Regions from separate parts of the Kitasatospora terrestris genome, predicted to be linked through region 3. Evidence: predicted binding sites of a transcription regulator. Region 3 holds the regulator's gene; each other region holds the start of a gene.
What was found. The regulator HrcA, encoded in region 3, represses chaperone genes, less so after heat shock. The targets are predictions, from matches to a motif close to TTNGCACTCNGNNNNNCNGAGTGCNAA.

Region 1: the regulator HrcA is predicted to act here: its motif matches at 1,293-1,319, upstream of groES (co-chaperone GroES).
Region 2: the regulator HrcA is predicted to act here: its motif matches at 1,048-1,074, upstream of ABEB06_RS22300 (FmdB family zinc ribbon protein).

The regions. Positions count from the first base shown of each region.
Region 1 covers NZ_BAABIS010000001.1:3,519,093-3,521,351, forward strand. The annotation lists gene groL (chaperonin GroEL) at 1-745, opposite strand, end outside; gene groES (co-chaperone GroES) at 844-1,149, opposite strand; gene ABEB06_RS15975 (class I SAM-dependent methyltransferase) at 1,364-2,259, shown strand, end outside.
Region 2 covers NZ_BAABIS010000001.1:4,813,952-4,816,210, forward strand. The annotation lists gene mscL (large conductance mechanosensitive channel protein MscL) at 1-155, opposite strand, end outside; gene ABEB06_RS22295 (hypothetical protein) at 186-452, opposite strand; gene ABEB06_RS22300 (FmdB family zinc ribbon protein) at 743-1,024, opposite strand; gene ABEB06_RS22305 (MFS transporter) at 1,128-2,259, opposite strand, start outside.
Region 3 covers NZ_BAABIS010000001.1:2,793,484-2,795,742, reverse strand. The annotation lists gene htpX (zinc metalloprotease HtpX) at 1-154, opposite strand, end outside; gene hrcA (heat-inducible transcriptional repressor HrcA) at 341-1,414, shown strand; gene dnaJ (molecular chaperone DnaJ) at 1,486-2,259, shown strand, end outside.

The sequences.
Region 1 (2,259 bases), 730 kb from region 3:
TCAGCAGCGGCTTGGAGGCGCCGGCCTGCAGGACCTTCTCCAGCAGCGGCAGCAGCTCCTGGATGGAGGAGATCTTGCCCTGGTTGATCAGGATGTACGGGTCCTCGAGGACGGCTTCCTGGCGCTCCGCGTCGGTGACGAAGTACGGCGACAGGTAGCCCTTGTCGAACTGCATGCCCTCGGTGAAGTCCAGCTCCACGCCGAAGGTGTTGGACTCCTCGACGGTGATCACACCGTCCTTGCCGACCTTGGCGATGGCCTCGCCGATCAGCTCGCCGACCTGCGGGTCCTGCGCGGAGAGGGCGGCGACGGCGGCGACGTCCTCCTGGCCCTCGATCTCGCGGGCGATGGAGAGCAGGTGCTCGGAGACGGCGGCGACGGCCTTGTCGATGCCCTTCTTCAGGGCGGCCGGGCCGGCGCCGGCGGCGACGTTGCGCAGGCCCTCGTTGACCAGGGCCTGGGCGAGCACGGTGGCGGTGGTGGTGCCGTCGCCCGCGACGTCGTTGGTCTTGGTGGCGACCTCCTTGACCAGCTGCGCGCCGAGGTTCTCGTACGGGTCGTCGAGCTCGACCTCGCGGGCGATGGTCACACCGTCGTTGGTGATGGTGGGGGCGCCGAACTTCTTGTCGATGACGACGTTGCGGCCCTTGGGGCCGATGGTCACCTTGACGGTGTCGGCCAGCTTGTTGACGCCGCGCTCCAGCGAGCGGCGGGCGTCCTCGTCGAACTGCAGGGTCTTCGCCATGATCCCGTTTCCCTAGGGTTGTGCTGCCTACGTGAACCAACAACCGCGCCCCGGGCCCCTGTCAGTACTGACACGGATCCGGGGCGGGCTGGAACGACTTACTTCTCGATGATCGCGAGGACGTCGCGAGCCGAGAGGACCAGGTACTCCTCGCCCTGGTACTTCACCTCGGTGCCGCCGTACTTCGAGTACAGGACGATGTCACCGACGGCGACGTCGAGCGGCAGGCGCTGGCCGTCCTCGAAGCGGCCCGGGCCGACGGCCAGGACGACGCCCTCCTGGGGCTTCTCCTTGGCGGTGTCCGGGATAACCAGGCCGGAGGCCGTGGTGGTCTCGGCGTCGAGCGGCTGGACCACGATGCGGTCCTCGAGCGGCTTGATGGCAACCTTGCTGCTGGTGGTCACGTCCGAGCTCCCCTTCGGAGATTACGGGGTTGTCTAACAGGTAGGGGGCGATGACCGCACGTCTGCCGTCGCGGGGGTCAGACACGCTCCATCGCGTTAGCACTCTCCCTGGGGGGAGTGCCAGGAACGACCTTAGGACGCCGTTAGCACTCAGTCAACCAGAGTGCCAACAGCGTCGCGCGGAACTCGCGCGGACCCGGGGGAGAATGGTCCCGTGGAGATCGAATCGTTCCGGGCGCTGCTGACCGGTCAGGGCCGCGACCTGCTGGCCGAGCTGCGGGAGTTCACGCCGTCCGAGGAGCTGGCGCTGGCCACCCGGCTGCGCCGGGACCACCCGGCCGAACTGGTCCGGGCCGCGTTCGAGCAGGCCCGGCTGCGACAGCGGGCCCGGGACAAGTTCGGCGCGGACGCCGAGGCGATGTTCTTCACCCCGGACGGCGTCGAGCAGGCGACCCGGCGCAGCGTCGCCGACTGGCGGGCCCGGCGCTTCGCCGGGCTCGGCGTGGCGCGCCTCGCCGACCTGTGCTGCGGGATCGGCGGCGACGCGATCGCCCTGGCCCGCGCCGGGGTGGCGGTGCTGGCGGTCGACCGCGACCCGCTGACCTGCGCGGTCGCCGAGGCGAACGCGGCGGCGCTGGGCCTGGCCGAGCTCGTCGAGGTGCGCTGCGCGGACGTCTCCGAGGTCGACACCACCGGGTACGACGCGGTCTTCACCGACCCGGCGCGGCGCACCTCGCGGGGCCGGGTGTTCGACCCGGAGGCGTACTCGCCGCCGCTGTCCTGGGCGGTCGAGGCGGCCCGGCGCACCCCGTACGGCGCGCTGAAGGTCGCCCCGGGCATCCCGCACGAGCTGGTCCCGGACGGTGCGGAGGCGGAATGGGTCTCCGACCACGGCGACGTGAAGGAGGCGGTGATCTGGTTCGGCACGGGGGCGGCCGCCCCGCACCGCGCCACCCTGCTCCCGGGCGACCGGACGCTCACCGGCGGCGACCTCCCGGATCCGGAGGCCGGCCCGGTCGGCCGCTACCTGTACGAGCCGGACGGCGCGGTGATCCGCGCCCACATGGTCGCCGAGGTGGCCGCGCAGGTCGGGGGCCGGCTGATCGACCC
Region 2 (2,259 bases), 2.0 Mb from region 3:
GCGGCCAGGTCCTTGCTGCCGAAGGCGCCGACCAGGGGGTCGATGATGCCCTTGACGAAGGCGTTGACGATGTTGGTGAATGCGGCGCCGATCACGACCGCCACGGCCAGGTCGATGACATTGCCGCGGAGCAGGAATTCCTTGAAGCCCTTCATGCTGCGCTGAACGGCGTCAGCCCGGTGAGGTTACGGGTGAAATCCGATCTTCCCGGTTGACGCGGCGACGCAGCCGGCGGGCGGCGCCGCGGGCGGTGGGCCGGGTCGCAGCGGGCCGGCCGCGAGTGCGGTGAGGGCCGCGATCAGCCCGGTGACCAGCACCCCGGGCCTGCGCCGGACCGCGTGCTGCAGCCGGTGGCGGCCGCCCCCGCCGCGTCGGATCGGCGGGAACGGCGGGATGTCGCGGCGCGGCGGCACGGCGGTCGCGGGCAGCGGGGGAACGAGGTACGTGGTCATGGCGGCACCGCATTTCTCCGGTCGGAACGCCCCCGGCCGGAGGCGCGGAACCAGAGTGCGACCGAGTGCCGGCCCGGCCCAGGGCCCCCCGATTTCCTGTGGACAGACCGGCCCTGTGGACAACCGGAGTACCCCACCCGGGTGAGAACGGGTGGGAACGCACACCCGGGCGGGAGCGCGCACCCGGGTGGGAACGCGCACCCGGGCGTGAGCGGGACACCCGGGCGGGGGGAGAAAACGCGGAACCCGGCGGCGCCAGCAGGCACCACCGGGTTCCGGGAAGGCTTCGCTCAGCTCGCGGCGGGAGCGGAGGACGTCGACGTCGAGGAGGAGGGCGTCGACGAGGAGGTGGAGGCGGTCGAGGAGGACGAGGCGCCCACCGAGCTGCTCGACGAGGAGCGGCTGTCGGTGCGGTAGAAGCCCGAGCCCTTGAAGACCACGCCCACGGCCGAGAAGACCTTGCGGAGCTTCCCCTGGCAGTCGGGGCACGTGGTCAGTGCGTCGTCGCTGAACTTCTGCACCGCCTCGAGGCCGTTGCCGCACTCGGTGCACTGGTACTGGTACGTGGGCACTTGCTCTTCCTCCTGCACTCCCCCTGGCACTCTCACCTGATGAGTGCTAACAACGGTCCATGATGCGGCATTCCGCCGCGTCAGTCCAGCGTCGGCCGCGCGGTCAGCCGCGCGAGGCGGCGCCGACCGGCTGCGGCCGGAGCGGGACGCTCCTGGCAACGGTACGGGCCGCGGTGGCCGGGGCCACCAGCAGACGGCGCATCGTGACGAGCGCCACCAGGCCGAGCCCGGAGCCGACCACCGGGACCAGGAAGCCGGCCGAGGGCCCGCCGTGGTCGATCAGCTGGCCGGCGGCGGTCGAGCCGGCCGCCAGGCCGAGGCCGATCGCGCCGGTCAGCCAGGTGAAGGCCTCGGTCTTGGCGCCGTCGGCGACCAGGGTCTCGACCAGGGTGTAGCCGGTGATCAGGGTGGGCGCGATGGCGAGGCCGCAGAAGAGCCCGGCGATCGCGAGGGCGACCAGGTTGGGCATCGCCCACAGGGTGGAGCAGCCGAGCACCAGCAGCGCGTAGCAGCCGAGCATCCGCTGCCGGGCGGAGTGCCGCCAGGCGATCATGCCGTAGAGCACGCCGGCCAGCATCGAGCCGCCGGCGAAGACGCCGTACACGATGCCGCTCGTCCCGGCCCGGCCGGCCGACTCGGCGAAGGCGGTGACCGAGACCTGCATCGCGCCGAAGACGGTGCCGACGCCGAGGAAGGCCCCGACCAGCAGCCGTACGCCGGGTGCGGCCAGCGCGGACTCGCGCGCGGTGCCCGGGGCGGGGACCTTCAGGGCGGGCGCGGTGGCGCGCTGGGCGGCGAAGGCCAGGCCGCCGGCCACGGTGAGCACGGCCTCGGCGACCAGGCCGGTGGCGGGGGAGACGCCGGTGGCGATCGCGGTGGCGAGCACCGGGCCGATCACGAAGGTGAACTCGTCGGTGACCGATTCGAAGGCGAAGGCGGTGTTGAGCCCGGCCGGGTCGTCGGCCAGCTTGGCCACCCAGCGGGCGCGGACCATGGCGCCGATCTGCGGCACCGAGGCGCCGGCCGGGACGGCGGCCAGGAAGAGCGTCCAGGCCGGGGCGTGGCCGAGGGCCAGGGCGATCAGCGCGCCGACCGACACGGCGTGCACCAGGACGCCGGGGACCAGCACGGCGGACTGCCCGTAGCGGTCGGCGAGCCGGCCGGTCTGCGGGCCGACCAGGGCCTGGGCGACGGCGGACGCCGCCGCGACGGCACCGGCCAGGCCGTAGGAGCCG
Region 3 (2,259 bases):
AGATCAGGACGATCAGCGGCCACGCGCCGCGCAGCAGCACGATCAGCAGCCCGGTGAAGCCCACGTACACCAGGCCGATCAGGAACATCGTGGTGACCATCCGCCCGGTCAGACCGCGGTCGGGCGCGAACCGGGAGTGCTGTGACGTCGACATCGCCGCTTCCTCCTCAGGTGCCTTCTGAGTTCGATGCTGCCACTCGGACGAGGATCACGTGGCCGGGCCGTTCCTGCCGTCGGACCCGGGCCTTACACTGGCAGGTACGGTCCTGGCACTCTGCCTTCCGGAGTGCCAGACGGGGGACGGCTACCAGGTCAACGGACGAAGACGGAGGTGCGTGCCATGCCCGAGGACGGCAAGCCCGAGGCCAGGCGGTTCGACGCCCGCCCGTCCGTCCGCCCGCTCGACGAGCGGCGGCTCGCGGTGCTGCGCGCGATCGTCCAGGACTACGTGGGCACCGAGGAGCCGGTCGGCTCCAAGGCCCTGGTCGAGCGGCACAACCTGGGCGTCTCCCCGGCCACCGTGCGCAACGACATGGCCGCGCTGGAGGAGGAGGGGTACATCCAGCAGCCGCACACCAGTGCGGGCCGGATCCCCACCGACAAGGGGTACCGGCTGTTCGTCGACCGGCTCGCCGAAGTCAAGCCGATGTCCGCGCCCGAGCGGCGCGCCATCCGGCACTTCCTGGAGAGCGCCGTCGACCTGGACGACGTGGTCGCCCGCACGGTGCGGCTGCTCGCCCAGCTGACCCGGCAGGTCGCCGTCGTCCAGTACCCCTCGCTGACCCGCTCCACCGTGCGGCACATCGAGCTGGTCGCCATCACCCCGACCAAGCTGATGCTGGTGCTGATCACCAACACCGGCCGGGTCGAGCAGCGACTGGTCGACTGCCCCGGCACGGTGGGCGAGACCCTGCTCGGCGACCTGCGCGCCAAGCTCAACGGCATGGCCGGCGGCTGTCCGCTGCCCGAGGTCCCGGTGGTCCTGGAGGATCTGCCGTCCGGCTTCGAGCAGGTCGAACGGCCGATCGTCAGCGTCGTGCTCGCCACCCTCTTCGAGACCCTCGCCGAGCAGAACGAGGAGCGGATCATGCTGGCGGGCACCGCCAACCTGACCCGCTTCGGCCACGACTTCCCGCTCACCGTCCAGCCCGTGCTGGAGGCGCTGGAGGAGCAGGTCGTCCTGCTCCGCCTCCTGGGCGAGACGGCGGAGTCCGGGATGACGGTCCGGATCGGCCACGAGATCGCGTACGAGGGGCTCAATTCCACCTCGATGGTCTCGGTCGGTTACGGTTCGGGCGACCAGAGCGTGGCAAAGCTCGGGGTGATCGGTCCGACCCGGATGGATTACCCGGGCACAATGGGGGCGGTGCGAGCGGTGGCACGGTACGTGGGCCAGATCCTGGCCGAGTCGTAGCAGGGATGCCGGTCGGAGCCGGCGCAGTCGATCGCAAGCACTTCTAGAGGCGGAACAAACCGGAGCATTTGGTGGCCACGGACTACTACGCGGTACTCGGCGTCCGACGCGACGCGGGGCAGGACGAGATCAAGAAGGCGTTCCGACGCCTCGCACGCGAACTGCACCCGGACGTCAACCCCGACCCGAAGACGCAGGAGCGGTTCAAGGAGATCAACGCCGCCTACGAGGTGCTCTCCGATCCGCAGAAGCGCCAGGTCTACGACCTCGGCGGCGACCCGCTGTCGCCCAACGGCGGCGGCGCGGGCGGATTCGGCGCGGGCGCGGCGGGCTTCGGCTTCTCCGACATCATGGACGCCTTCTTCGGCGCCGCCTCCGGCCAGCGCGGTCCGCGCTCCCGGACGCGCCGCGGCCAGGACGCCATGATCCGCCTGGAGATCACCCTGGAGGAGGCCGCCTTCGGCACCACCAAGGAACTCCAGGTCGACACCGCCGTCACCTGCACCACCTGCAACGGCGAGGGCGCCGCCCCCGGCACCTCCGCGCAGACCTGTGACATGTGCCGCGGCAAGGGCGAGGTCTCCCAGGTCACCCGGTCCTTCCTGGGCCAGGTCATGACCTCCCGCCCCTGCCCGCAGTGCCAGGGCTTCGGCACCGTGGTGCCCACCCCGTGCCCCGAGTGCGCCGGCGACGGCCGCGTCCGGGCCCGCCGCACGCTGACCGTGAAGATCCCCGCCGGTGTCGACAACGGCACCCGGATCCAGCTGGCCGGCGAGGGCGAGGTCGGTCCCGGCGGCGGTCCCGCCGGTGACCTCTACGTCGAGATCGCCGAGACCGCCCACCAG